DNA from 4 places in the Symbiopectobacterium purcellii genome. Region 1 is predicted to be linked to each of the others. Evidence: predicted binding sites of a transcription regulator. Region 1 holds the regulator's gene; each other region holds the start of a gene.
What was found. Region 1 encodes CRP, which controls carbon source genes, mostly activating them, when cyclic AMP is high. Its sites were predicted from a motif close to ATGTGANNNNNNTCACAT; they were not measured.
Positions count from the first base shown of each region.

Region 2: a site for CRP is predicted at 5,435-5,452, ahead of msrB (peptide-methionine (R)-S-oxide reductase MsrB). Genes of this name have one in related genera too.
Region 3: a site for CRP is predicted at 4,842-4,859, ahead of deoC (deoxyribose-phosphate aldolase). Genes of this name have one in related genera too.
Region 4: a site for CRP is predicted at 4,338-4,355, ahead of K6K13_RS01760 (iron-containing alcohol dehydrogenase). Genes of this name have one in related genera too.

Region 1 covers NZ_CP081864.1:4,601,279-4,608,785, reverse strand. The annotation lists gene K6K13_RS21500 (lytic polysaccharide monooxygenase auxiliary activity family 9 protein) at 130-909, shown strand; gene K6K13_RS21495 (lytic polysaccharide monooxygenase auxiliary activity family 9 protein) at 1,404-2,339, shown strand; gene K6K13_RS21490 (aminodeoxychorismate synthase component II) at 2,636-3,211, shown strand; gene argD (bifunctional acetylornithine/succinyldiaminopimelate transaminase) at 3,336-4,559, shown strand; gene crp (cAMP-activated global transcriptional regulator CRP) at 4,626-5,258, opposite strand; gene K6K13_RS21475 (OsmC family protein) at 5,575-5,982, shown strand; gene K6K13_RS21470 (phosphoribulokinase) at 6,050-6,919, opposite strand; gene K6K13_RS21465 (YheU family protein) at 7,030-7,257, opposite strand; gene K6K13_RS21460 (hydrolase) at 7,254-7,507, opposite strand, start outside.
Region 2 covers NZ_CP081864.1:2,253,800-2,261,306, forward strand. The annotation lists gene K6K13_RS10420 (hypothetical protein) at 1-460, opposite strand, end outside; gene sppA (signal peptide peptidase SppA) at 870-2,720, shown strand; gene ansA (asparaginase) at 2,794-3,813, shown strand; gene pncA (bifunctional nicotinamidase/pyrazinamidase) at 3,852-4,508, shown strand; gene K6K13_RS10440 (YeaC family protein) at 4,540-4,821, opposite strand; gene msrB (peptide-methionine (R)-S-oxide reductase MsrB) at 4,905-5,324, opposite strand; gene gapA (glyceraldehyde-3-phosphate dehydrogenase) at 5,674-6,669, shown strand; partial or broken gene K6K13_RS10455 (D-hexose-6-phosphate mutarotase) at 6,776-7,507, shown strand, end outside.
Region 3 covers NZ_CP081864.1:693,590-701,096, forward strand. The annotation lists gene ubiU (ubiquinone anaerobic biosynthesis protein UbiU) at 1-914, opposite strand, end outside; gene ubiT (ubiquinone anaerobic biosynthesis accessory factor UbiT) at 1,419-1,943, shown strand; gene K6K13_RS03410 (GNAT family N-acetyltransferase) at 1,937-2,446, shown strand; gene K6K13_RS03415 (GIY-YIG nuclease family protein) at 2,452-2,754, opposite strand; gene K6K13_RS03420 (methyl-accepting chemotaxis protein) at 3,044-4,567, shown strand; gene deoC (deoxyribose-phosphate aldolase) at 4,946-5,725, shown strand; gene deoA (thymidine phosphorylase) at 5,767-7,101, shown strand; gene deoB (phosphopentomutase) at 7,165-7,507, shown strand, end outside.
Region 4 covers NZ_CP081864.1:383,402-390,908, reverse strand. The annotation lists gene K6K13_RS01785 (ABC transporter substrate-binding protein) at 1-431, opposite strand, end outside; gene K6K13_RS01780 (aspartate aminotransferase family protein) at 839-2,176, shown strand; gene K6K13_RS01775 (hypothetical protein) at 2,228-3,340, opposite strand; gene K6K13_RS01770 (hypothetical protein) at 3,449-3,649, opposite strand; gene K6K13_RS23495 (helix-turn-helix domain-containing protein) at 3,789-4,199, shown strand; gene K6K13_RS01760 (iron-containing alcohol dehydrogenase) at 4,523-5,689, shown strand; gene K6K13_RS01755 (MFS transporter) at 5,995-7,203, shown strand; gene modA (molybdate ABC transporter substrate-binding protein) at 7,393-7,507, shown strand, end outside.

The sequences.
Region 1 (7,507 bases):
GGTTTTTTGAGGCGTGGGTGAAGAGTTATTTAGCATGCCTCTTTTTAGAAGGAATAGATCGTTAGCTTTTGCTAAAGCGAAATTTGTGCCCCCCAATGTTAATCTATTATTAATAGTAAGGTATATAATATGAATAAGCCTGACGATTATAACCCGCATGGTAATGAGCATAGCCCCGACCCTTGTAATGAGTATCGCCCTGATCCTTGTCCACCTCAACCTTCTCCGCCCAATCCTGAACACCATGACCATTGCTGCTGCGCTCCACAGGATCGGTATTATTACGGTGACCTGTTTCATGGTCAAGTGACTAGCCCACTGTCACGTTCTGCCTTTGCTGCTTCGCAAGGGTGGATAGCAACGTGGGAGGCCAATGAAATGGAAGGAGGAAAAAACTTTCCAGAGAATGTCGGCGGGTCATTCAATCCTCCCTGGGCTAATAACCGATTCTTGACCGATAGTGTGAGCGCCGTTCCTCCAATAGATGGAAGAATCATCAGTGGCGGCCGTACCGGTAGTCGCGATGTTGTGAACTTTACGGATCAGGAATTGATTAACGCACGTGGCAGGGCGTGGCCAAGAACCCGTGTCTCGAGTGGCCAGCAATTTAATGTACAATGGGTTTATACCGCATTACATAGGACACGTGGTTATTCTTGGTGGATTACTACACCTACCTGGAATCCTCAACAGCGGATATCACGTTTCAGTCTTGGTACAAACTCTTTTTATAATGATTATAATACCCTGACGCCGTTTTGGAATTTTTCTATCGCACAGATGGGCCCAACAGTTAACCATAGCGTCACATTGCCTAATAGAACGGGTCACCATGTGCTTCTATTAGTATGGATCGTTGCTGATACAGGGATGGGTTTCTACCAAGCGTTCGATTTGGATTTTGATTAAGCTCAATCTGTAAACCGGGCACCTCAGTGCCCGGCTTTTATTATTGTGCTTTCCAATTATTTATTAAAGATACTAATTGTTAGTCAGTCAACCATTATCATCGCGTAGTGTTTTTTAATGGATGTTTGTCTAGCGCTTGTCCTGCTTTGAGTTTTTTATCCCACCAGAGTGCATTTGTTAATTTTTTTAAATTTCATCTGTGAAACCCTTTTTCTGTAGAAAAAAGGAGGTCTTATCGACTGTACTATATCAACTTTTTGAAAGTCGATTCTTAACTGAATAATTTGATCTTGAATTATGTTTGAGATGGAGCGGTTTTGTCCTTTTTACTCGATCCTAAATATACTCTCGAATTTTCTATTCTATTTATTCAGTTTGAATTTAACTCGGTAATGCTGAAAATAAAATACATACATCGCTATAGACTAGTTATAGCGTTGAGTGCGTTTTATTTGTCAATGTATCGTTATTTTATAAATAATGAGAGGTGAGTTATGGATAAGAAAAACCCGCATGGTCATCACGATCCTGAAAAAGAGGGTTGTAACGATCATACGTCGCCTGATGAATATCACGAACCTCAGAAGGATTATGGCGATTGTTATCCGTCGCCTAATGGGTATCTCGGCCCTGTTGTTGATCCTTGTGATTTACATTCGCCACCTGCAAGCCATTATTGTGAACCTGTCGGTGATCCTTGCTATCAGGGGCCGGTAATAACACCCGCACATGGTTGGCTTTCCTCTCCAGTAAGCCGAACTGGTTTCGCGGTAAGCAGAGGTTGGTTACCGAATGGATGGCCGGCAAGTGAAATGGAGGGGATGAAGAACTTTCCTCTTTTCACCAACGGAAACAGTTCTGCGAATCTTGTCTGGTTTCCTGGTGAAGGCGGGCCATTCCCGGATTCAATCCACATCTTTCCTGGGGTGGCATCGCCCGTGCCTGATGGTCGGATATTTAGTGGTGGCCAAACGGCGAATAATCGTGACATCGTAAACCTCACCGATGATGAATTGGAGATGAGGCACGGGGTGAGATGGCCAAGAACCAACGTTGAATCCGGCCAATATTTACCGATTAGTTGGAATCATACGGTTGTGCATGCCACCCGTGGTTATCGCTATTTCATTACTCGAAATGGCTGGGATCCCACGCGGAGAGCGACACGCGCAGATTTTGAAGATGCACCTTTTGCCAGCGTTATAAATCGGACTCCGCCTCTCAATACTCTGCCGACACAAACCATCAAATTGCCGACAAATAAAACAGGCCATCATATTATTCTCTCCGTATGGATGGTGGCGAACACCGGTGCTGGTTTTATTCTGCCTTCGACGTTAACTTCGGTGGCGGTGGCGGTGGCGGTGGTGGCGGCGGTGGTGGTGGCGGTGGTGGCGGACGGAAAATCCGGCGCCGTGGTCTCCGAATAGCGTGTTTTATCCTGTAGGCGTTTATGTTTCGCACAACGGGGGATTTATCGCTGCCGGAGCGCTCATACATCCAATAGCGGTTGGGCACCAGGAGTTGCCTTTACCCTTTGGGTTTATGTCAGGCCAATGGTTTAGATCATCGCATTTCACACTACACTTGCAAACCGGGCACTGAGGTGTCCGGTTTTTTGTTACTCGCATAATTTATTGAAAAATAATAATAAAAAGTTATTCATTGCCTAAATACCTACAAGCACAGTAGCCTACAGCATCTCTTTTTCGCGTAAACTTGCCCCATGCTACTACTCATCGATAACTACGACTCCTTCACCTACAACCTCTACCAGTACTTTTGTGAACTGGGCGCAGAGGTATTGGTTAAACGCAATGATGCCCTGACGTTGGCGGACATTGAAACGCTGGCTCCTACGCATCTGGTTATTTCCCCCGGTCCTTGTACACCGGATGACGCGGGTATTTCTCTGGCGGCGATTCGCCATTTTGCAGGCAAACTGCCCATTCTGGGCGTGTGTCTCGGTCATCAGGCGATGGGGCAGGCATTTGGTGCGCGCGTAGTGCGGGCGCGTGAGGTGATGCACGGCAAAACCTCCGTGATACAGCACACCGGGAGCGGCGTTTTTAGCGGGCTGGCGCTGCCATTGACGGTGACGCGCTACCACTCTCTGGTGATTGACCCTGCCTCTTTGCCTACTGCGTTTGATGTTACGGCCTGGACGGAGCGTGACGGTGAGCGTGATGAAATCATGGGAATACGCCACCGTACCTTGCCGTTAGAAGGGGTGCAGTTTCACCCGGAGAGCATTCTGAGTGAGCAAGGGCATCAATTGTTGCAGAATTTCCTTAATACCTGAGGTTATCAGCACCGGTTGCGATAAAACGGACTGTCATAACGCGCTATTTTATAACCTTGTGTATTGATTTTTTATGCATATTTGATGATTATATTTTCACTTTAAGCGGTGTGGACGAAAGCAAATGACAACAGATTCAAAGGCGGTAACCCGGGCGACGCATGACAAGGTGATTCTACCCGTATACGCACCGGCGCAATTTGTGCCTGTTAAAGGCAAAGGGAGTCGCGTATGGGATCAGCAAGGGCGCGAGTACATCGACTTTGCTGGTGGGATTGCGGTAACGGCATTAGGTCACTGCCACCCTGCGCTGGTGGCGGCGTTAAAGCAGCAGGGCGAAACGCTGTGGCACACCAGCAATATCTTTACCAATGAGCCCGCGCTGCGTCTGGCCAGCAAATTGATCGACGCCACCTTTGCCGAACGCGTGTTCTTTGTTAACTCTGGAGCTGAAGCCAACGAAGCGGCTTTCAAGCTAGCTCGTCACTATGCGATTAAGCGCCACAGCCCGTATAAAACCAAAATCATTGCGTTCTACAATGCGTTTCACGGTCGCACCTTGTTCACTGTCTCGGTCGGTGGCCAGGCGAAATACGCTGATGGCTTCGGACCAAAACCGGCCGATATCGTGCACGTGCCGTTCAACGATCTGGCCGCAGTAAAAGCGGTGATGGATGACCACACCTGTGCCGTGGTGCTGGAGCCGATTCAGGGTGAAGGTGGCATTACACCGGCCACGCCAGAATTCCTCAAAGGCGTGCGTGAGCTGTGCGATCAGCATCACGCTCTGCTGGTGTTTGATGAAGTGCAAAGCGGCATGGGACGTTCCGGCAAGCTGTTTACCTACATGCACTATGGCGTGACGCCGGATATTCTTACCACGGCGAAAGCGTTGGGCGGCGGTTTCCCCATCAGCGCCATGCTGACCACTGAAGAGGTCGCCTCGGTGATGACCGTTGGCGTACACGGTACTACCTACGGCGGTAACCCGCTGGCTTGTGCGGTGGCTGAAGCCGCATTGGACACCATCAATACCCCACAGGTGCTTTCCGGTGTACAAGCACGCCACGAGCGTTTCGTCTCGATTCTTCAGGCGATTAATGAAGAGCACGGTATTTTTGAACAGATTCGCGGTATGGGCCTGCTGATTGGCGCAGAACTGAAGCCGAAATGGCACGGTCAGGCGGGTAAGTTCCTTGCCGCTGCCGCAGAGCAAGGCGTGATGGTGCTGGTCGCTGGGCCTAACGTGGTGCGTTTTGTGCCGTCGCTGGTGATTGATCTGGAAGATATCGATCAGGGCATGGCGCGGTTCGCGCGGGCGGTCGAAGCGGTGGTGAAAGCGGAGTAGCCTAGACTTGTCAAAAGCACGCTGCGCAGTGCACAACGTGCTTTTGTCTCAACGGCGCTGAGGGTATCAGCGTGTGCCGTATACCACGATAGTTTTGCCGTGTGCCGAGATCAGATTCTGATCTTCCAGCATTTTCAGAATACGGCCTACCGTTTCGCGGGAACAGCCAACAATCTGACCAATTTCCTGACGCGTGATCTTGATTTGCATCCCATCCGGGTGCGTCATGGCATCGGGTTGCTTCGCCAGGTTCAACAACGTCTGTGCAATGCGGCCCGTGACATCCAGGAAGGCCAGATTGCCCACTTTCTGGGAAGTCACCTGGAGGCGACGCGCCATCTGTGAGGAAAGACGCATCAGAATATCCGGGTTGACCTGGATCAGCTGACGGAATTTTTTGTAGGAGATTTCAGCGACTTCACAGGCAGTTTTTGCCCGTACCCATGCACTGCGTTCCTGGCCCTCTTCGAACAGGCCCAGTTCTCCAATAAAATCCCCCTGGTTGAGGTAGGAGAGGATCATTTCCTTGCCTTCTTCATCCTTGATCAGCACAGCTACTGAGCCTTTCACGATGTAGTAAAGCGTTTCTGCCTTTTCACCTTGGTGAATTAGCGTGCTCTTCGATGGATACTTGTGAATATGACAATGAGAAAGGAACCATTCAAGAGTCGGGTCTGTCTGCGGTTTGCCGAGAACCATTCGCTGTTATCCTCTGTTGTAATTCACTGCGCAAATTACAGGGTTCAGAGTTCCCTGTACGGCGTATTAACGTGCTAGTAGTAAAAATTCCGTGTTGGCGGACTGACGTCAGGGAATATACTGGCCTCTGTATGGCGACGTCACGACCCGTTCTGACCGTCAGCTTAAAACTGAAGGAACGGATTCTATTCCTGTTTGTAACACAGCTTGACGAGCCTGTCTTGTGTTGTCTCGCTTCAGCATGATTAAGCTCTAGTTATCGGCGGTTTTTATATATAACAGTGAGTAATTTTCGAATAAATTTGAGGAGTTGTGGATGCAAGCGCGCGTAAAATGGGTCGAAGATCTGACCTTTCTCGGTGAGTCGTCATCCGGGCATCAGATCCTGATGGATGGCAATGCTGGCGATAAAGCGCCCAGTCCGATGGAGATGGTGTTGATGGCGGCAGGAGGCTGTAGCGCCATTGATGTGGTGTCCATTTTGCAAAAGGGCCGCAATACCATTACCGGGTGTGAAGTCAAATTATCCTCCACGCGTCGTGAAGAAACGCCGCGTCTGTTTACCCATATCAACCTGCATTTTGTCGTCACGGGCGTAGGGCTAACGGATAAGGTGGTTGAACGAGCCGTATCGCTGTCGGCGGAGAAGTATTGTTCAGTGGCGCTAATGTTAGAAAAGGCGGTGAAGGTCACGCATAGCCACGAAATCGTCGCTGTCGCCTAGTTTCTTCATAGTCGAATAGCTTTCTTCGTTGTCGCATCGTTTTCTGGCGGGCTGCGTGTGTTTTATCTCAGCCCGCGCTACGCCCTTCTGCCAGCCGTTTTACCAACGGTGCCATGATCAGTTCCATGGCGAGCCCCATTTTTCCCCCCGGCACCACCAAGGTATTGATGTGTGAAATAAACGAGCCTTGCAGCATGGCCAGCAGGTAGGGATAGTCAATATGCTCGACGCCCTGGAAATGGATCACCACAAAGCTCTCGTCCAGCGAAGGGATCGCCTTGGCCGCAAAGGGGTTTGAGGTATCAATCGTCGGTACGCGCTGGAAGTTGATGTGGGTGCGAGAAAACTGCGGCGTGATATAGGTAATGTAATCCTCCATGGAACGCACCACAGAATCCATCACGGCTTCACGCGAGTGACCGCGTTCGTTGATATCGCGCACCAGCTTTTGAATCCATTCCAGATTGACGATGGGAACCACACCGACCAGTAGGTCAACGTGCTGGGCAACATCGTACTGGTCAGTGACCACGGCACCGTGCAGCCCCTCATAAAACAGCATATCGGTAGGATGCTGCATCGGCTCCCACGGGGTAAAGGTGCCGGGCACCTGATTGTAGGGGATCGCCTCATCATAGATGTGCAGGTATTTGCGCGTTTTTCCGGTACCGTTGCGGCCATATTCGATAAACGCCTGCTCAAGCAGGCTGAAATCATTGGCCTCTGGGCCGAAATAGCTGATATGGCGGCCCAAATCTTTCGCTTTGCGAATCGCCATGTCCATCTCTGGCCGGGTATAACGGTGAAAGCTATCGCCTTCCAGTGAAGCGGCTTTTATCTGCAACTGCTGGAAGATCTTCCTGAACGCGAGGCTGGTCGTGGTGGTGCCTGCTCCACTGGAGCCGGTAACGGCAATGATCGGGTGTTGTTGCGACATGCGGTTGCACTCCGTCGGATTAGGCATTTGGCTAACATGGTTCTCACTGTATAACAGACCCGGTGACGCAAGACGACCCCCCGCACGTCAGGAAACGGTGATTTATCACGCTACGGCGTATTTTCATTTAGCTGGGTGCGAGGCATGATATTCAGCGTTTCATGCAGCTCTGACCACACCAGCACCACATCACCGGAGGCAAGCTGGCGGCGTATATCCCTGACTTTTTCCTCCAGTGAGCGCTCCTGTTCGCCGTAATCCGTGCCTTCACGTAACACAAAGGACTCAATGATATTTTGCAGGGTATCGCTATCAAGCTGCTGCCAGGGAATCATCATGCTATTGCCTCTGCGGTGTCCGCCGATAAAAAGCGCGTGAACCAGTCCGGAATGCGTTGTTCCAGCCACATTTCCGGTTTCAGTAATGTACCGCCGACAAACCCGACGTGTCCGCCGTGCGCTGTCAGTTGGTATTCGATAGTGTCGGGCAGGTGGCTGATGTTTGGGATCACCTCGGGTGTCATGAAAGGATCGTCCTGCGCATGGATGATAAGCGTTGGCGTGCGAATGGTGGGCAGCAACGCCAGTG
Region 2 (7,507 bases), 2.3 Mb from region 1:
CTGAATCAATGTGGTCTTCACATAATTGTTTTAACTGAGCAGTATCAACCTCATACAGCCTTTTTTTGCAAGCGAGCAGGTCGTTCCAGCAGGTTTTGCCTATCTCGGTTTTCGGCGGCGGCAGGTTGGTCAGACAGGGTTGCTCTTCCTTGAGCACATAATTAACTTTGAACATCGGGTCGGTAATGGTTTTACCGTCAGCAGACACCTCCATAGTAGTGTCTACCAATTCCCCCAGCGTAACCCGCTTGAGTTTACTTCCCGCTAAGCGGTACTGATGCAACGCAGTCTCAGTCGCAAACGATTGTTGTAGCAACTCGTGATTTAACACACGAATCTGGCTTCTTGGTTCTTGGTAAATGCCACAGGTCAAGCCAGAAACCGGATCGGACAAGGCGGGGAATGACAGAGAGGTCAATAGCAAAAGGAACAACACGCGGACGTGCGTTAAAAAAGACATGGTTCACTCCATTCATAATAATGCACTTCACCCGATCGCTTCAGGCAACATGATAATAATAAAAGTATTATTTTCCAGGGGCGAGCATTTTTCCCCTGAAATGCCATTACCAGATTCTGCGCGTTATTCTTCATCTCTCGCCCACACGCCTCTATTCCTCCTCCGGCAGTCTTCACATCACGCCCTGCGAAAAAATGTTGCCGCTCAGGCAATCGCTTTTCTTTACAAAATAGACACATTTTTATCAACGAAGGGTACTAATGAAGTTGGCATTTTCCTATACGCTCATTAGGATAGAGAGTAAGTTCGCTCTTATTAGCGTGAATGTCGCGGGGCAACCCTTTATTGCTCGCTTTGCCATTAAAAGGAACAGCGGCAGGTATTATGTTTGGCGTTTTTTGGAGATAACATGCGCACACTGTGGCGAATCTTTAGCGGACTCTTCAAGTGGACTTGGCGTCTGCTCAATTTCACCCGTGAGTTTATTCTTAATTTGTTTCTGATTGTGTTGATTCTGGTGGGTGTCGGCATTTATGTGCAGTTCAAAAATGCGCCAGCTCAAACACCTCAGGGCGCGCTGCTCGTTGATATCACCGGCGTTGTCGTCGATAAACCGACGGTTAATAATAAACTGCGCCAGTTAGGTAGAGAAATTTTTGGTGCTTCCAGCAATCGCCGTCAGGAAAATTCGCTGTTCGATATTGTTAATACGATTCGTCAGGCCAAAACCGACAGTAATATTACCGGTATGGTGCTCGATCTAAGCGATTTCGTCGGTGCAGACCAACCCTATCTACAATATATCGGCAAAGCATTGCGTGAATTCCGCGACAGCGGCAAGCCCATTTTCGCGATCGGTGACAGTTACAGCCAAACGCAATACTATCTGGCCAGTTTCGCGACCAGCATTTCACTCACCCCGCAGGGTAACGTCGATCTGCGCGGTTTCGCCACCAATGGCCTCTATTACAAATCGCTGTTGGAAAAGCTGGATGTGACCAGTCACGTATTCCGCGTCGGTACTTACAAGTCAGCAGTGGAGCCTTTCCTGCGTGATGATATGTCCCCTGAAGCGCGTGAAGCCGATATGCGCTGGGTGGGTGGATTATGGCAAAACTACCTGAATACGGTTGCCGTAAACCGCCAAATTACGCCGCAACAGCTGTTCCCCGGTGCCAGCGCAATTATTGCCGGCCTTCAGGCCGTGCAAGGCGATCCGGCACGCTATGCGCTGGAAAACAAACTGGTGGACGAAGTGGCATCACGTTCGTTCATCGAACAGAAGCTGGTAAAAACCTTTGGCTGGGACACCAAAAATCAGAGTTTCAACTACACCAGCATTTACGACTACACCGAGAAACCGACCACTCAAAGCGGCGCTGAAATCGCGGTGATTTTTGCCAGTGGCGCCATTGTTGACGGTCCGGAAACCCCGGGAGTGGTCGGTGGCGATACCACGGCGGCCCAAATTCGCCAGGCCAGACTGGATCCTAAAATCAAGGCGATCGTGCTGCGCGTCAACAGCCCCGGCGGCAGCGTAACCGCCTCAGAGAAGATTCGCGCTGAGCTGATGGCGGTACGCTTGGCTGGCAAACCGATCGTGGTATCCATGGGCGGTATGGCCGCCTCCGGTGGCTACTGGATCTCCACGCCGGCGAACGCGATTATCGCCAGCCCGAGCACCTTGACTGGCTCGATTGGGATATTTGGCGTGATCACCACCTTTGAAAATACCCTTGGGTCTATTGGCGTACATACCGACGGCGTGGCAACCTCACCGTTAGCGGATCTCAGCATCACCAAAACGCTGCCGCCCGAGTTTGCTCAGATGATGCAAATCAGCATCGAGCGCGGTTATAAAAACTTCGTCGATCTGGTTGCACAGTCACGCAAGAAAAGCCCGGAAGAGATTGATAAAATCGCCCAGGGGCACGTTTGGACCGGTGATGATGCCAAGACCAACGGGTTGGTCGATCAGTTGGGTGACTTCGACGACGCCGTCAAAAAAGCCGCTGAATTGGCCAAGTTGGGCCAATACCAGCTCAACTGGTTCGAAGAACAGCCAAGCCTGCTGGATATGATGCTAAACCGCGTCAACGCCGCCGCCCACGCCTGGTTACCTGCCCGACTTCAGGCCATGCTACCTGCGCCAGTAGCGCAGTTGGCTGAGGTGGTGCAAGCACAACCGGCTTTGCTCAACACGTTTAACGATCCGCAGCATCGCTATGCGCTGTGCATGGCCTGCGGTGAAGTAAAATAAGACAACGTCACACAGGGTTCTCCCTCAGCCCGGCTTATGTCGGGCTGTTTTTCATCTTTTAGATAAGAACAGCATGCAAAAGAAATCCATTTATGTCGCGTATACCGGCGGTACGATTGGTATGCAACGCTCCGCCAATGGTTACATTCCAGTTTCAGGTCACCTGCAACAGCAACTGGCCAACATGCCGGAGTTTCATCGTCCGGAAATGCCTGATTTTACCATCCATGAATATGACCCACTGATTGACTCCTCCGACATGCCCCCTGCCGATTGGCAGGCTATCGCTGAGGATATTCAACAACATTACGATGAATACGATGGCTTCGTGATTCTGCACGGCACCGATACCATGGCCTTCACAGCTTCTGCCCTCTCCTTCATTATGGAGAATCTGGCAAAGCCGCTCATTGTTACAGGGTCACAAATTCCGTTGGCCGAATTGCGTTCAGATGGGCAAACCAACCTGCTTAATGCACTGTACGTCGCGGCTAATCATCCGGTAAATGAAGTCAGCCTGTTCTTCAATAACAAGCTGCTGCGCGGTAACCGCACCACCAAAGCCCATGCCGACGGCTTCGATGCGTTCGCCTCTCCCAATTTTCCGACCCTGTTAGAGGCCGGTATTCATATACGCCGTCTGGTGCCAGCGCCGTCAGAAACCTCCTGCGCACCGCTGATCGTACATCCGATTACCCCGCAACCGATCGGTGTGATCACTGTCTATCCAGGGATTTCAGCGGACGTAGTGCGTAACTTCCTGAGCCAGCCGGTCAAGGCGCTGATATTGCGCTCTTATGGTGTGGGTAACGCGCCGCAAAGCCCGGCGCTGCTGGACGAGCTGCGTCAGGCATCAGCGCGCGGTATCGTGGTGGTTAACCTCACCCAGTGCATTTCCGGACGGGTGAATATGGAAGGTTACGCCACCGGCAATGCGCTGGCGCAGGCTGGCGTGATCAGCGGTTTCGATATGACGGTGGAAGCCGCGCTGACTAAACTGCATTATCTGCTGAGCCAACCTGATTTAACCCCTGATACCATTCGCCAGCTAATGCAACAAGACCTGCGCGGCGAACTGACTCAGGACGCCTAACCCGGATGCTGGAGCGAGCTGCCATGAACCCTGTCGTCATAAACCATGCCCTGCTGTTGATTGATTTGCAGAATGATTTTTGTCCGAACGGCGCACTGCCTGTCGCAGAAGGTGACATCACCATCGATGTTGCCAACGCCGCGATAGCGGTGGCGCAGCGTGCAGGAATGCCGGTCATCGCCAGCCAGGACTGGCACCCGGCTAATCATCTGAGCTTCGCAGCCAACCATCCGAACGCTGTCGTGGGAGAGCGTGGCGAACTGGCAGGATTAGCGCAAACATGGTGGCACGTGCACTGCGTACAGGGCACGCGTGGTGCAGAATTTCACGCGCGCCTTGAACGTGGGGCGTTTGATGCGGTGATACAGAAAGGCACTCAGCCTGACATTGACAGCTACAGCGCTTTTTTCGACAACGGCAAACGCGCCTCCACCGCACTGGATGCCCTGTTGCGCCAACGCGGTATCACGCAGTTGACCATCATGGGGCTGGCAACGGACTACTGCGTAAAATTTACCGTGCTTGATGCACTGACACTCGGGTATGACGTGCAGATCGTTGAATACGGTTGTCGCGGGGTAAATCTCCAACCGGGTGACAGTGAAGCCGCTTTGGTCGAGATGGTGGCTCACGGAGCGCGCCGTATTAGCCTGGCCGACTTTAGCGCGACCTCAGCGCCCCCCCCCCCCGCTTAACGCAGAGCCCCTGTGCATTCAGGGGGCTTGCTTACTGGCGTTCTCGCTGAATCAGCTTGTCGATGGCAAACGCCTGCTTCAGCTCTTGCTTGCTTTTCATCACCAACTCACCGTCGGTATTGATGGTCATGTGTTCCGCTTCCACGTTATGGCGCGATTGCCATAGCATCACCATTTGCAGGCAATTTTCTTTTTGCTCCGGCGTCAACGGCACGCCATCAGGCCATTTCCCCAGCTCCACGGCGGTTGCCAGGCGTTGGTAGATATCCGGCGTCAGCGCCGTCACAACCTCATCAAGCTGTTTATCGAGCATCGTGATTGCCATCCTGTCATTGCTATTTTTGATCAAAATCCAACAGGCTGAAACGTTTTAGCTACAACTGTCATCCCGCAACGTCAGCCATCCACTTTCTCACCGTCGCTGCCATCGATAAAGCTCAACGAGGCCGAGTTAACGCAGTAACGTTCCCCAGTGGTTTGCGGACCATCGGGGAACACATGCCCCAAATGGGCATCGCATTTACCGCAGCGAATTTCGATACGGTGCATGTTATGCGAAAAATCTTCCAGATAGCGAATGGCTCCCTTCGCCACGGGCCGATCAAAGCTGGGCCAGCCGCATCCTGAGTCATATTTGTTGTCGGAGTAAAACAGCGCGCTTTGGCAACACAGGCAGTGATACACCCCGGTGCGTTTATTATGCAACAGTTTGCCTGAATAGGCAGGTTCAGTGCCGCGTTGCTGCGTCACGTACTGTTGCATCTCCGTCAACGTTCCCTTGCCTGCCGGTGCAGACGTTGAAGCTGGTTTGTCCATGATTGTCTCGTTATCATTTTTGTTTGGCATTGCTTAGCTTAACAAGAATTAACATCCTCATAACGTTTTTTCCGACTAAAATGAGGAGTAACCGACCAAGGCCCCAGCAATTGTGACACTCATCACATTTATCGGGACTGCGGGCTTTATATTGGTGCAAACGGTCCCATTTAAGGGAAAGATGTTCCTAAGTTTCATTACGGCGCATTTTCGTGCAACCTTTGCGTCTCAGATTTGACTTGCCGCAACTATTGACACGATTCCGCTTGACGCTCAGCAAGGTTTTTGTAATTTTACAACCAACCTTTATTCACTAACCATTATTCACAAACCATAGCTGGTGGAATATATGACTATCAAAGTAGGTATCAACGGTTTTGGCCGCATCGGCCGCATTGTTTTCCGTGCTGCTCAGAAACGTTCTGACATTGAGATCGTTGCAATCAACGACCTGTTGGACGCTGACTACATGGCTTACATGCTGAAATACGACTCAACTCACGGCCGTTTTGACGGCACCGTTGAAGTGAAAGACGGTCAGCTGATTGTTAACGGCAAAAAAATCCGCGTTACCGCAGAAAGAGATCCGGCTAACCTGAAGTGGGACGAAGTTGGTGTTGACGTGGTTGCAGAAGCAACCGGTATCTTCCTGACTGACGAAACTGCACGTAAGCACATCACCGCTGGCGCGAAAAAAGTGGTTCTGACTGGCCCGTCCAAAGATGACACCCCGATGTTCGTTCGTGGTGCCAACTTTGACAAATATGCCGGACAAGATATCGTTTCCAACGCATCTTGCACCACTAACTGCCTGGCACCGCTGGCAAAAGTGATCAACGACAACTTCGGTATCATCGAAGGTCTGATGACCACTGTTCACGCCACCACGGCTACGCAGAAAACCGTTGATGGCCCGTCTCACAAAGACTGGCGCGGCGGCCGCGGCGCATCCCAGAACATCATTCCGTCCTCTACTGGTGCAGCTAAAGCAGTAGGTAAAGTTCTGCCAGAGCTGAACGGCAAACTGACCGGTATGGCGTTCCGCGTTCCGACCCCGAACGTTTCTGTGGTTGACCTGACTGTTCGTCTGGAAAAAGCAGCCTCTTACGAAGAAATCAAGAAAGCCCTCAAAGCCGCTTCTGAAGGCGAGCTGAAAGGCGTTCTGGGCTACGTTGAAGATGACGTGGTTTCCACCGATTTCAACGGCGAAATTCTGACGTCTGTGTTCGATGCCAAAGCCGGTATCGCGCTCAACGACAACTTTGTGAAACTGGTTTCCTGGTATGACAACGAAACCGGCTACTCCAACAAAGTACTGGACCTGATCGCCCACATCTCCAAATAAGGCGACGGTGCGATAAGCGATGCTAGGGGCGACATAATGTCGCCCTTTTTATTAGCTGCGTTCCGCCATGATGCAACACGAAATACAAATAAAACAAGGTAACATCATGAACGATAAAATTTTTCACTTCCCATCAAATCTGAAATTTCATCCACGCTCACTCAACGCCAGATAGACCAACTGCCGGTTATTGTGGTTGATCATCCGCAGGTACGTGCTGCCGTCACGCTGCAAGGTGCCCATCTGCTGCATTGGCAGCCGCAGGGTGAACCCCCCGTGCTGTGGTTGAGCGACAATATGCCGTTCGCTGAGGGTGTCGCCATTCGTGGTGGTGTGCCGATCTGTTTCCCATGGTTTGGTCCATTCGCGGAACCTAACCACGGTTTTGCCCGTTTGCTGCCGTTGGAATTCACCGCGCACCGTGAAGACGCCAACGGCGTTGAGCTGACTTTCACCCTGCGTGATACGCCGGAGACGTTGGCAAGCTGGCCACACGCTTTCACGCTGACGGCGCGCTACAAGCTGGGTAAAACCTGCACCATCGAATTAGAAGCGCAGGGCGATTACAGCATCACCAGCGCCTTGCACACCTACTTCAAGATTGGTGACATTGACCATATCCGCGTCAGCGGTTTGGGCGATACCTTTATTGATAAGGTCAATCAAGGCAAGTTGACGACGCAAGGTGGCGATCTGACATTCAGCGCGCGTACCGACCGTATCTATACGCATCCAGAAGCAGTGAGCAGCATCGTGGATCCAACGCTGAAACGCACTATCGACGTGCACCACACGCACCACAGCGATGCGGTTGCCTGGAACCCGGCGGCAGAAGTGT
Region 3 (7,507 bases), 1.0 Mb from region 1:
CTCGGGGTGAAGGTGCTGGGAGACGCGAGGCAACGGTCAATGGCTTGTCGCCAGACGCGGGTGATTTGGCTGACGTAGGCTGGGCTGCGCTGGCGTCCTTCTATTTTCACTGAGGCAATGTTGGCTGCCATTAGCTCCGGCAGTAACTCCAGCGTATTCAGGCTGGTTGGCTCTTCCAGTGCGTGGTAACGCTCGCCCCCGACCAGATAACGCCCTTTGCACAGGGTAGGATAACCGGCATTTTCATCGTCCTGATATCTGTCGATCAGGACATTGTTCAAGCGCGATTCCATCCCTTTTTCGGTTTGCTGCCAGCGCACAAAACGAGCAGGCGAACAGGAACCCACGGTATTGGGAGATTCTCCCGTCAGGTAGTAGGAGAGGTAACAGCGACCTTCAGCCATGATGCACAGGCTGCCGAACGCGAACACTTCCAGCGGCACCGGACTGGTTCGCGCCAACTGTTTAACCTGATGGATCGACAGCACGCGAGGCAGTACGATGCGGTGAACCGCAAAATGGCGCTGATAAAAACGAATTGCCTCTTCGTTAGTGGCAGATGCTTGTACAGAGACGTGCCGTTCAATATGCGGATAGCGCTCTGCGGCATACTCAAGCATGGCAAGGTCAGCCAGGATCAGCGCATCGGCCCCCATGTTGGCGGCCATATCGACAGCGCGCTCCCAGCGTTGATAGCCGTTGGGGTGGGCGAACGTATTGATGGCGATATGTAGTTTGCGCTGATGGCGATGCACATAGTCGCTCGCCTCCTGCAACTTTTTGTCCGTGAAGTTCAACCCGGCGAAGTGGCGTGCGTTGGTATCGTCTTTTAGCCCGATGTAAACAGCGTCGGCACCGTTATCAATTGCCGCTTTCAGTGCGGGCAGGTTCCCTGCGGGGCACAGTAATTCCATACGGGTTTCCTCATTCATCAGGCTGCCTGATGTCATGTCAGGGCTGATGCAGGGGGGGGCATGCGGAAAATGGGTATATACCCGTCATACTTCACGTTGCAGGTGTGTTGGCTGCGTTCACTCACCCGAGTCACTTACCTGGGTAAGCTCCTGGGGATTCGTTCGCTTGCCGGCTTCCTGCAACTTGAGTTATTTAGGGTATAACAATCGATTATCAACGCATGACCCTTCTTTAACGTTAGGGAATCTTAATTAACCCGCTGGTGCAGGACTTTGATTTAGGCCAGCTTATCGTGTAATGAATAGGGATTGCTTGCATGCATTACCGAGATTTCCGTGCATAATAATGAAATTATTGACCCGGCATCGCGTCTGCTGTACTGGGCTGTGGCAAAATAGCCTGATGAGAAAAGCAGCACATGCGGTGCGCATGGCCTGAGTGGAGCCTGCGTTCGGCGGGTGAGTGGCTTGGATTGAACGGTTTGCTTTATAAGGGGTACATCAGTGTTGGAAAAACTACGGGCACAGATTGTGCGTCAAGGTCCGGGCTTGTTAGGTAAGCCTCTGAATTTTAACCCATTTGCCATACAGCGGCAGGTGTTGGAACGGGTGCTGAGCTGGCAGTTTCAGCAGGCGTTGGATGAAGGCGAGCTGTCATTTCTGACAGAACGCTGGCTGAAAGTAGAAGTCCGTGATGTTGGGCTGACCTGGTTCGTCACCTTGCGAGACGATCGCCTGGTAGTGAGCCAGCATGAAGTGGAAGACGTCAGTTTCAGTGCTGAAGCCAACGATCTGGTGCTGATCGCCGCACGTCGTGAAGATCCCGATACGCTGTTTTTCCAGCGTCGCTTGCGCATTGAGGGGGACACCGAACTGGGTCTGTATGTTAAAAACCTGATGGATTCTATCGATCTGGATGCCATGCCTGCGCCGTTGCGTATTGGCCTGCTGCGTTTAGCCGATTTCGTTGAGGCGGGATTACATGAGGGCGCGATGCACGCTGACGATCGCGCGGCTACAACATGTTAGTACGGGTGGAAATTCCGGTAGATGCAGCAGGTATTGATGCGCTGCTGCGTCGTGCGTTTCCCACCTCGGCAGAGGCCGAACTGGTTCATCAACTGCGAGAAGACGGGCTGTTAACACTTGGCGTTGTCGCGACGGATGACGAAGGCGTAGTGATGGGATACGTCGCTTTTAGCCCGGTAACCATCGCAGAGGAAGACCGACAATGGGTCGCTTTGGGGCCGCTGGCGATAGATGAAACGCTGCGCTGCCAAGGATGGGGAGAAAAACTGGTTTACGAAGGGCTGGATGCGCTAAACGAGTTTGGCTACACCGCCGTGGTGGTACTTGGTTCTCCTGCATATTATGCCCGTTTTGGCTTTGTGCCTGCGCGGGAGCAGCAGTTACGCTGCCGCTGGCCTGATAGCGATGACGCCTTCCAGATGTATCCGCTTTCCGATAACCATTTTGAAGGCGTGAGTGGCATTGTGGATTATGCTGCGCCCTTCCAACGTTTTCTCCCCTGATCGCTTCAGGGAATATCGATGCATATATAGTCAGAGAGTGCCGTCGGCTGGTCGCGTACCAGCCTCTCTTTTTGCTGCTTGCTCAGTTGCTTGAGACGGTATTCCAGCCGTAACGCCGTGGTGTGATCCCCCACTTCACAGTGATACACCAGTGTCAGTTCGCCTTTTCCTCGCAGTGCCTTTGCACCCTTTCCATCCTGATGTTGTGCCACTCTGCGCGTTATATCGCGCGTGATGCCAGTATAAAGTGCGCCGTTGGCGGTGCGCAGCATATAGAGTTGCCATTGGGGGCGTAAGGCGTCTGTCATGGGTAAGGGGCATCTTTATCAGTCACGATAAGCGCAGTGTAGCCCGAAGCGCTGAATTCAAAAAACCTTATATTTAATGCGTCTTTGATGTAACGATAACTTTACTTGCCTTGATAATATAACGCGACGCACTTCCTTTTTAGTATGAATAGCCCCCTTTTTAAAGGGCATAAGATGTAAATATATCTTATCGGGGCGTTCATTGTTTTTAAAATTTTTTTTGAGACGCGATGAATACTTTAATCCAGGGATCGCTATGCTGGTAAATCTTCTATCCAGGGATTTTTCTATGAGCATTAAATTAAAATTGATTTCAGTTATGACGTTGATGGCATTACTACTGGGTGTCGTTACGATAATAGGACTATCGGGTATTAATAACGTTAATCAGTCGATGAAAACCCTGTATAACGACAGGTTGGTGGCACTGGGGTATTTGGCTAACGTCACTCGCCAGACGGACAGCGTGATGTTTGAAATCGCCAGCGTTGATCTGGCCCAGCCAGATAATGTCAGTAATGCGCTAGGCCAGATTGAAAATGCACTTAAAACCTATGATCAACAATGGACGCTATACAGTAATACCTATCTGACAGGCGAAGAGAAAACGCTGTTTGAAAAGTATGCTGCATTACGCGAAACGTATCATCAGAACGTTATTATTCCTGCTATCAATGCCATAAAGAATCATGACAAAGATAAGTTGGAAGATATTATTAACCATTCGCTAAAAAAAGAGTATTTACCGTTACAACAGATTATCGACCAGCTTATCAAGCTTCAGTCTGACGTCGGCAGTGCACTATATTCTGAATCTCAAAGTGATTTGAGTCAGATATTATCAATGGTTGTGATTATATTTTTAGCCGGTGTCTTGATAGTAGCCTTTTCCGGCTGGCGATTGATTATGTCGATTGCGGTGCCCATCAAGCATGCGGTTGAAGTGGCGAGGAGCGTCGCGGGTGGCGATCTTACCCATCAGGTTGACATCACGTCGCGTGATGAAATGGGGCAACTTCAGACGGCATTACAAGAGATGATGCTGAACCTGACTGGTATCGTTGAACGCGTTCACCGCAATGCCGATATCATTGCCACAGCGTCCGGCCAGATCAGTAGCGGCAATATCGACCTTTCGTCTCGCACCGAGCAACAGGCCAGTTCTTTGGAAGAGACGGCTGCTTCAATGGAGCAAATCACCTCGTCGGTAACGCTGAATGCGACCAATGCAGCACATGCCAGCCAGCTGGCGGTGTCTGCCTCTCAGCAGGCGGTCAAAGGCGGGGACATGATGGTGGAGGTGATTGCGGCGATGGAGCTGATGGTGACCTCATCGCAGAAAATTACCAGCATCATTAACGTGATTGAGGGCATCTCGTTTCAAACCAATATTTTGGCACTCAATGCCGCCGTAGAGGCGGCGAGAGCCGGTGAGCAAGGGCGTGGTTTTGCCGTGGTGGCCGGAGAGGTACGTTCGCTGGCGCAGCGCAGTGCCAGTGCGGCTAAAGAGATTAATGAGCTCATCAACGCCTCGGTTGAACAAGTGAGCCAAGGTCGTCATGTCGTCAGGAATGCGGGTAATGCTATTCAAGAGGTGGTGACGGAGATTAAGCAGGTGGCCTCACTGGTGACCGAAATCTCCACTGCCAGCCATGAGCAAAGTTTAGGGATTGGGCAAATTAATACGGCGATTTCACAAATGGAGACGGTCACTCAGCAGAACGCGGCGTTGGTGAATGAATCTGCTGCTGCCAGTTCGCTGGCAGAACGTGCAGAAGAGCTCAGTATGGCCGTTGGTGCATTCCGCATCTGATTATCATCAATCGAAACACAAGGATGTGTTTCTCTCTGACCCGTTATACCCATCATATTTCAAGTTGCATGTACGTTGGCTGGGCTTATCCACTCGAATCACTTACTTGAGGCAGCTCATCGGGATTCATTCGCAAGCGCTGTTCAAAACGTTAACGTTTTGTCCTGCAACTCGAATTATTGAGGGTATATAACGTCCTTGCCGCCCCATTAATAGCCCACGGCACATCGCGATCTCTCCTCCCGTCTTATACTTATCGAGCAGCATGGTGGAAGAGTGACTCTGACCGCATTAATGTTGTTTAAATTACATTATACTTGTTTTTTGTTATTATTCTCACAATAAAGCGTGAAAAACCATAACATACAGGATATTGCTATGACTGACTTAACTGCTGTAGCGCAACGTGCGCTGGGGCTAATGGATTTGACCACCCTGAACGACGATGATACACCAGCGCGGGTGATCGCACTCTGTCAGCAGGCGCGCAGCGCGGCAGGAAACACGGCTGCCATCTGTATTTATCCCCGTTTTATCCCACTGGCGCGTAAAACGCTGCGTGAGCAGGGCACGCCAGACATCCGTATTGCGACCGTAACCAATTTTCCTGAGGGCGGTGATGATATTGATATCGCCTGCGCGGAAACCCTGGCGGCGATAGCCTATGGTGCCGATGAGGTGGACGTGGTGTTTCCCTATCGTGCATTAATGGCGGGGGACACGGAAACCGGTCATACGCTGGTGGCTGCCTGCCACACGCTGTGCCAGAAGGCTGGCGTGCTGCTGAAAGTGATCATTGAAAGCGGTGAGTTAAAAACGGATGCCTTGATTCGTCAGGCAAGTGAAATAGCCATCGATGCTGGCGCCGATTTTATTAAAACCTCCACGGGAAAAGTGGCGGTTAACGCCACGCCGCACAGCGCTGAAATCATGCTGCAAACCCTTCGTGATAAAAACGTCGGCGATCGCGTGGGCTTCAAAGCCGCAGGCGGTGTGCGCACCGCACAGGATGCGGCGATTTACCTGAAGCTGGCTGATGACATCATGGGTGAAGGGTGGGCCGATGTCCGCCACTTCCGCTTTGGCGCATCCGGCCTGTTAGGCGATCTCCTGACTACGTTGGGGCAGAAGGGCGCTCCCTCGTCGTCGGGCTACTGATGGCGTGGTGCATTACGGCAGTTTGATCGGGAGGCATGGCTGTGTTTCTGACTCAGGAAATCATTCGCAACAAGCGTGATGGCAAGACGTTGAGCGAAGATGAAATTCGTTTTTTCATCAATGGGATATGCGATAACAGCGTCTCAGAAGGGCAGATCGCCGCGCTGGCGATGGCCATCTGTTTTCGCGACATGACCATGGATGAGCGCGTGGCGCTAACGCTGGCGATGCGCGATTCGGGCAGCCGATTACACTGGGGCGATCTCAACCTGAATGGTCCGCTGGTGGACAAGCATTCGACGGGCGGCGTAGGCGATGTCACCTCCCTGATGCTGGGACCCATGGTGGCGGCGTGCGGCGGCTATGTGCCGATGATATCCGGGCGCGGTTTGGGCCACACGGGCGGCACACTGGACAAACTCGAGTCGATACCCGGCCTCAACATCTTTCCGGAAGACGAGCGGTTTCGCGACATCATTCGTCAGGTTGGCGTGGCGATCATCGGGCAAACCCGTTCTCTGGCACCTGCCGATAAGCGTTTTTACGCCACGCGTGATATCACCGCAACGGTCGACTCTATCCCATTGATCACCGCCTCAATACTGTGTAAAAAGCTGGCGGAAGGACTGGATGCGTTGGTGATGGATGTCAAAATGGGCTCGGGCGCTTTTATGCCCACTTACGCGCTGTCGGAACAGCTGGCGCAATCCATCGTTAGCGTAGCAAATCGAGCGGGTTGCCGTACCACGGCGCTGTTAACCGACATGAATCAGGTGCTGGCATCGAGTGCGGGTAATGCGTTGGAAGTCCGTGAAGCGGTTCGGTTTTTAACGGGTGAGCACCGTAATTCCCGGCTGTATGATGTTAACATGTCGCTTTGCATTGAGATGTTGCAGGCAGGCCGTCTTGCAGAAACCCCTGATGTGGCACGCCAGCGTCTGCAAGCGGTGCTGGATAGTGGACGCGCCGCTGAGGTATTTGGCCGTATGGTGGCAGCACAGGGCGGGCCAACGGATTTTGTCGAGCAGATGGACGCTTATTTACCGGTAGCCGTACTCAGTAAACCGGTGTTTCCCGTCCGCAGCGGTATCGTTACTGCGATGGATACCCGGGCGCTCGGCATGGCGGTGGTCGCGCTAGGCGGCGGTCGTCGTCAGGCGGGGGATGCTATCGATCACAGCGTCGGGTTAGACGCTGTGGTGAGCGTGGGCGAGAGCGTGGGTGCCTCGCGTCCTCTGGCGGTAATTCATGCCAACAGTGAAACCGTATGGCAAGCGGCGGCGCTGGCGGTGCAAACCGCCATCAGCATTGGTGATGAATCGCCAATAGCCATGCCAATGGTTTATCGCTGTATCGGTGCCGATCAGGCTGATTAACCGCGAGTCACTGGTGCAACATCGAGCAACGCAAACGTCGCTTACGAAAGATGAGAGAAAACAATGAAACGTGCATTTATTATGGTTCTGGATTCATTCGGCATCGGTAGCAGCGCAGATGCGGCGCGTTTTGGCGATGCCGGTTCTGATACCCTTGGTCACATTGCGCAAGCCTGCGCCGAGGGCAAAGCCAATCAAGGTCGTAGTGGGCCACTCCATCTGCCGAACTTAACCCGTTTAGGGCTGGGCAAGGCGGCGGAAGCCTCTACCGGGCATTTCCCTGCGGGATTGGATGCTAAGGCAGACATCATCGGTGCGTATGCGCACGCCAGTGAAATATCCTCTGGTAAAGACACGCCGTCGGGCCACTGGGAGTTGGCAGGGGTGCCGGTGCTGTTTGATTGGG
Region 4 (7,507 bases), 720 kb from region 1:
GGCAGGTTTTTCGCTTTGAGCGCTTCAGTGTTCACACAGAACGCCGCCATGTAACCGGTGGCCGCAAACCATTTGTTATCCGGTGCGCGATAGGTTTCATCCAGTTTTTCACTGCCTTTGGCAGCATACGGCTCAAGCAGCGCGGAAATACGCGGGTCCATCACGTTGGTCAGCGCCCATCCCCAGACTACGTCGTGCTGTGGGTTCTTGGCTTCTGCCAGGATGCGCGGACCGAGATCGCCCGTCGACAAACGCAGCACATTCACGGTGACATCCGGCATGTCCTTCTTCGCCTGCGCCACGTAATCCTTGATTTCATCCTCCTCCAACGAGGTATACACCGTGATGGTGCCTGCCTGTGCCGCTCCCACCAGGGTCGCAAAGGCGCATGCCGCCATCAGACTGGTACGGCGTAATGAAAAACGTTTCATAAATGTTCCCCTTAATGGTTGCGGAAGTCATAACTCGGTGGCGTAGCCCTGAGAAAGTGAGCACTTTTGTGCATTTCACATTCTGCGTTTTTCTGTGCGTTATTTTGCATCTGTGTAGTTTTAAGCACTAATCATGCCAATCCGCGAAAAAGCGCTCCCATCAGAGTAATAGAGGCTAATAAAACAAGGTATTGCTTAATTATCGTGGTGTAATCGGAGAGTAGTAACGCAGAATGGTGTGTAAAGGATTGCACTTTTTTGGTGTTTTACACGCATCAAAAAAGTGCATTTAAATGTTTTTGTGTATTTTGTTGCCTTTCAATCGCGTTAGTGCGTAAGCTATTCCCATCCTGTTTATGCACGGTGTCTGACAGAAATACGGTGCTTAACCGAAATTTGGAGTCATCATGGCAACACGTTCAACTATCATGGATACCAATAGCTTTCGCGCAGAACACGCGGATGCGTTGGATGCCGAAACGCGCAAACTGACCGATAAACGCAGCCGACTGCTCGGTGAATCCTACCGTTTGTTTTATCGCAACCCCGTGCATTTGGTCCGCGGTGAAGGGCAATACCTGTGGGATGCCGCTGGCGATAAATATCTGGATGTCTATAACAACGTTGCCAGCATCGGACACTGCCACCCCGCTGTCATTGCCGCCGTGCATGAGCAGATGAGCCAGCTTAATACCCACACCCGCTATTTGCATGAACGGATTCTGGATTACACCGCCGACCTGCTGACGACCGTACCTGACGACATCAACAAAGCGATGTACATGTGCACCGGCTCGGAAGCCAACGATCTGGCGATCCGTATCGCCAAAGCGTACAGCGGCGGTACCGGCATCATCGTCAGCCAGGAGGCCTACCACGGCACCAGCAAACTGACCTCCGGCGCATCACAGTCACTGGGCAGCGGCCAACCGCTCGCCCCCACCACGCGTCTGGTGCCGCCCCCCGATCGTTACCGCGTTGACACACCCGATTTAGGCATCTGGTTTGCCAATGAAATCCAAAAACAGATCGACGACATGGCCGCGCATGGCATCAAATTCGCGGGTCTGCTGGTCGATTCGATCTTCTCTTCTGATGGCGTGCTGCCAGGGCCGGCAGGCTTTCTGAAACCAGCACTCGACGTGGTGCATGCCAATGGCGGTATTTTTATCGCCGACGAGGTACAACCGGGATTTGCACGCACTGGCGACAGCTTCTGGGGATTCGCACGTCACGGCATCGTGCCAGATGTGGTGACGCTGGGTAAACCAATGGGTAACGGGATTCCGGTGTCTGGCCTACTGGCCAAAGCCGATGTATTGGCCGCCTTTAGCGATGAAATCCCCTATTTCAACACCTTTGGCGGCAATCCGGTCTCCATGGCGGCGGCGCAGGCAGTGTTGCGCGTGATCCGCGAAGAGAAGTTGCAGGAGCACAGCCTGATTGTCGGTGAAAAACTGCGGCAAGAACTGGCACAACTCGCCGATCGCCATGAATGCGTGGGCGATGTGCGCGGAGCCGGACTGTTTATCGGTTTCGAGCTGGTGAGCGATCGCGCCGCCAAAACCCCTGACAAAGCACTGGCGCTGGATGTGATTGAACGCCTGAGGGCCGAGCGGGTACTGACCTCGGTAGCAGGCCCGTATGGCAACGTATTGAAATTGCGCCCACCCTTGGCGTTTCAGGCGCAGGATATCGACTGGCTGGTCGGGTCGTTGGACAAGGTGCTGAGTGCCGTGCGTTAATTCAGCTTGCGCACGTTCTCCACTCAAGCGGGGAACGTGCGCCAAGAGAGATCACTTCACCAGCGTCACATCGTCAAAGGCAAAGCGTTTTTTCTCACCGCCTTCGTGATAACCGATACGAATAAACACGTGCAGATCCTCAAGATAAGCATAGTCACTGCTCATCGGGCGGCCATCACCGCGATCGTCAGTACAGGTGAATTCCAGATAGCGACCGGGGAAATGCGGGCTAATGGCCACGGCGCTGCGCCATGCGCTATCTGCACGGCACTGCTGACCGGTCGATTTGTTATCGCTCTGGCTATTCTTCCAGCGATACGTGGTGTCCGCCGCCAAAGGCAGCACAAATGTGTTTTCCAGCGTATGACTGATAACCGGTTGTTCTGCCAGCGAATCCCATTTTTTAACGTCCACGATATTAAACAGACGTACATGTTGTGAATAAAACACCACACCACCCAACGTCATCTTATCCAACGTCAGTACGGTTCCGTCCGGTAGGACATCGATTTGTACCACAAACGCGGCGAGATCCTCGCCCGGTGATTTTTGGGCATAGCTCAGGCGCTTAAATGTCGGGCGCTGCTGCGGTGTCGCAACCGCCTGTTGCACGGTATCCGCCACGGCCTGTGGCAGTGGATGGCTTTGGATCGGTGCCGGATCGTTTTGCGCAAAATCAGGTCGTAACGGCAAATCCTCCGCCATCGGCTTTTCACGCCATGCCAGCGTGCCGTTACCGCCAAGCTGACGAATATCGTTAACTGCGCAAAGCCTTTTTGCGAGCGCGGCGTCGTCAGCGGAAAGCGCGGTGAATGCAGGGTTTTCTTCAGACTGGCTATCCGTTATTCGTCCCTGATTATCCAACGCCAGCTGATTAAGGGTTTGGCCCTTATCCAGTGCACAGTCAAAAACCTTATCCGTTATTTTCACCGAATAGGGCGCGAGGTATTTTTCATCTTGATGGATACGCCCGTAGTCCGTTGCAAGACGGACCTGAAGCCGATCGCCCACTCTGGTACTGTTGGTCACATCAATAAAGGGTCGATTACCCTGCGCATCGGCTTCAGCAAGCGCAACCCATTTGGGGATGGGAACGTTTTGTTGGCACACATCCAGTGCAGGATCGGTGCTATAGGGGCTGTCTGCCTCTGGTTCGAAAGGCATGCCAGGGACATAACGCGCCAGTGAGCCCGCGCCATAGACCCGAATGCTTGGCCGGTGTGGTACGGGAGGGGTAATACTGGCAAACAGATGTGTTTTTTGGCCGGTATCTCAATCGACATTAAGCCATAAATCCGTCGTCCCATTCCCCAGCGTGGAAATACGAAAAAGGGCGTTAATGGCATTGCCCACTCTCACCGTAGTACCGGACACCAAGGTCACATCTTTGATAACCACCGCCGGCAGTTGTGGCTGTGCAAACGCCGGTGCAGACAGTACCCATCCCAGAGTCAATAGTGTTAGCCGCTTCATCGAGCATCCTGTTATTTCATCATTCCATTACCAGCCCGCTATCGGGCAAAACGCGCTACATGATGCAATTGATTATCAAAGGCTGGCAACGGGCATGCTCTGATTTTTATGCACTTTTGGTGGGAGCTTAACGTTGTGAATGTCATCAACAAGCGCTTTAGCGCCTTCGGGCTTCAGGTCGGGCTGGTACCCACTTCACCGCATCGACTTGCAGCGGTGCTATCACCAGAATGAAGCAACACATGAAAATGCAGATTGCACAGATAACGTTCTACTTTGGGTGGGTTATAATGATGAATCACACAGACAGCAACAACAGGACAGTGTCGATATGCAGAACACCGGTGACGTTACGCGGCGCTTTGGACAACGCATCAAAACGCTGCGCGTTGAGGCCGGACTCACGCAGATGGCACTGGCCAGTAGATGTAATCTGGATCGAACTTACTTAAGTGGTATTGAACGTGGCGTCAGAAATCCAACCTTAGAAATCATCAGTATCATCGCCGCAGGACTTGGTACTTCTCTCGCTGCACTCTTCGACTATTAATGCTCTCCCATCGTTTCGTGTTCCCCCTGCGTTCCATTCCACGCTTCCCACTACAACGCTTATCTTTGGTCAGTTTTAAACATCTCGCAAATTAGTTGTAAAAACAATGTCACTTATTGTTAAAAACAATCGAACATAATGTGATGCAAATCAAAGTTCATCACCACTATTCCCTTACACTGCCCACAGATGTTCACCCTCTGCTTTTGTTACTCATATCTGGTGCTGCTTAATGTTGGCGCTAAGTGGCTATTTTTTAACAAAATGACCAGAAGCTCTGATGAACATACTGACAACCATCATTTATAAATAGGGGAAATTGTATGTCGACATATTATTTTCTACCCACACGAAATGTATTTGGTGAGGGCAGCGTTCAGGAAGCAGGCAGTCTTGCAAAAACGTTAAATGCTAAAAAGATCCTTATTGTCACCGATGCCTTTCTCGCCAAAAGCGGAATGGCGGATAAGGTTGCTGAAATTTATAAAAAGGCAGGTATTGGCGTTCATATATTTGGCGGTGCGGAGCCCAACCCGACGGATAAAAACGTTGCCGAAGGCATCAAGTCTTATCGGGAAAATGACTGCAACGCGATTGTTTCTCTCGGTGGTGGCTCGTCGCATGACTGTGCGAAAGGGATTGGCCTTATCGCCGCTAACGGTGGAAATATTCGCGACTTTGAAGGCGTCGATAAATCGATCAATGACATGATCCCGCTGATGGCCATTAACACCACCGCGGGCACCGCATCGGAAATTACCCGGTTTTGTATTATTACCGATACAGAACGCAAAGTGAAAATGGCGATCGTTGACTGGCGCGTTACGCCACAGATCTCCATAAACGATCCGGAGTTAATGGTCGGCATGCCGCCATCATTAACCGCGGCGACCGGGATGGATGCACTAACACACGCCATTGAAGCTTATGTTTCTACTATGGCAAACCCGCTTACCGATGCCGCCGCCTTAAAAGCCATCAAAATGATCACCCAATATTTGCCAAAGGCCGTTGCCAATGGTGAATATATGAAAGCCAGGGACAATATGGCTTACGCGCAATATCTGGCGGGAATTGCCTTCAACAACGCGTCACTGGGCTATGTACATGCCATGGCGCATCAGCTCGGCGGTTTTTATAATCTGCCGCACGGTGTGTGTAATGCTATTCTGCTGCCGTACGTTGAATCCTTCAACCTCATCGGCAACCTCAACCGGTTCAGGGATATCGCCGAAGCCATGGGCGAAAAGGTGGATGGGCTGTCGACAGATGAAGCCGCATTGAAAGCCATTAGCGCGATTCAACGCTTGGGCCAACAGGTGGGCATTCCGCGCGACCTCAAGAGCCTTGGCGTCAAACCGGAAGATTTTGCCATCATGGCTGAGAATGCGAAGAAAGACGTGTGCCAACTGACCAACCCACGCAAAGCCACCAAAGAACAGGTTATTGAGCTGTATCGTCAGGCCTATGAAGGCGAGGCGATTTTGTAATTAATACATTACCAAGAGGGAGTTACCCGACGCGGCAGGGCCTGTGAGTCCGAAATAACGCGTAGAGCAACCCCCTCTACAGCCTTCACCCGATATCCCTCTCAGTATTTTCATCGATAATAACTAACTGGCATTGCCATCAGTCTGCCACTTTTCGCAAAAGTGTTTTTTATTTTTCTACGTTTATCTCCTCGCTTAATCGCGGCAGAATGCCGAGTTCAAATCGCAAGCGCTGATGGATGCCTGTCGTTCCGGGGCGATTCAATGCTGGTGGCGTTCAAATCGCAACGATTAGGAAGCAAATCATGCCGACAAGCCGTACCTCTTCACGCACCCATTCTACCCTGCCATTGCTCTCGCTCGCCGTTGGCGCATTTGGTATTGGCACCACCGAATTCGGCCCCATGGGCATGCTCCCGACCATCGCTCAGGGTATGGATGTATCCATCCCGACCGCAGGAATGCTGATTTCTGCTTATGCCATCGGCGTGATGGTCGGTGCGCCGGTGATGACGCTGCTGTTCGCTCGCTGGCCGCGCCGCAGAGCCTTGATGGCGCTGATGGCAATTTTTACCCTGGGCAATCTGGCCTCCGCCATAGCCCCCAATTACACCAGCCTGGTGATTGCACGTATCATCACAAGCTTAAACCACGGGGCATTCTTTGGTATTGGTTCAATTGTGGCGGCAAGCCTCGTGCCTCGAGAGAAACAGGCCAGTGCCGTTGCCGCCATGTTTATGGGGTTAACCATCGCCAATATCGGCGGCGTTCCCGTGGCAACCTGGTTTGGCCAAGTGGTCGGGTGGCGTGAATCTTTTCTGGGTATCGCGTTGTTGGGCGTAGCGGCAATGCTGTCACTGGGTGCCTTCCTGCCCAAAGGCGGCCATGGAGAAAGGCCCAATGTGCGAGCTGAACTGCGCGTGCTCACACAGCCCGTGGTGTTAGTGATCCTGGCGACCACCGTTATGGGGGCTGGGGCCATGTTCACACTCTACACCTACATTGCCCCTTCGCTCGAATCGATTACGCAAGTTTCTCCCGGCTATGTGACTGGCATGTTGGTGTTGATTGGCATTGGCTTCACCCTCGGAGCCAAGTTAGGCGGCAAACTGGCAGACCGTTCAGTCAAAGGCTCGCTGATGGTATTTTTAAGCCTGATCGCCATCAGCATGGTGGCATTCCCCTGGCTGGCAACCACCAAGGCAGGTGCCGCCATCGGCCTGGTCATCTGGGGAACCGCGGCTTTTGCCGTAGTCCCGCCATTGCAAACCTGGGTAATGCGTGAAGCGGCAGGTGCTCCTGGGCTGGCCTCATCGGTTAATATCGGTGCATTTAACCTCGGCAACGCGCTGGGCGCCGCATTAGGCAGTGCCGTGCTGAACCTCGGCGGAAGCTACGGTGCTGTTTCCATTTCCGGTGCCGTGCTGGCATTACTCGCTCTGCTGCTGGTGCTAACGCAGTTGCGACGCAAGCAACCGGATACTGCGCGGGAAACCACGGCAGAACTGGGTTGATTTCACTGGGTTAAAGAGAGTGGCTGCGGGGATAAACCCTGTTCAACATGACCAGGATCATCCTTTTGCCACTTTAGCTTTATCGCCATCCCGATTATTTTGCTTGTCGTTATGTAATGTAATATATAGGGATCTAACGATTCGTTCGGCTATCCCTTTCCCAGAATGTTAACGATAAGAGAATTCCCCATGCCTAAACGCGTAATAAAATCCCTTATGGTGCTGCCTTTACTCATGGCCAGTTATACGGCCAGTGCGGTCGAGTTACATCTGTATGCCGGAGCGGGGTTGAGACAGCCAGTAG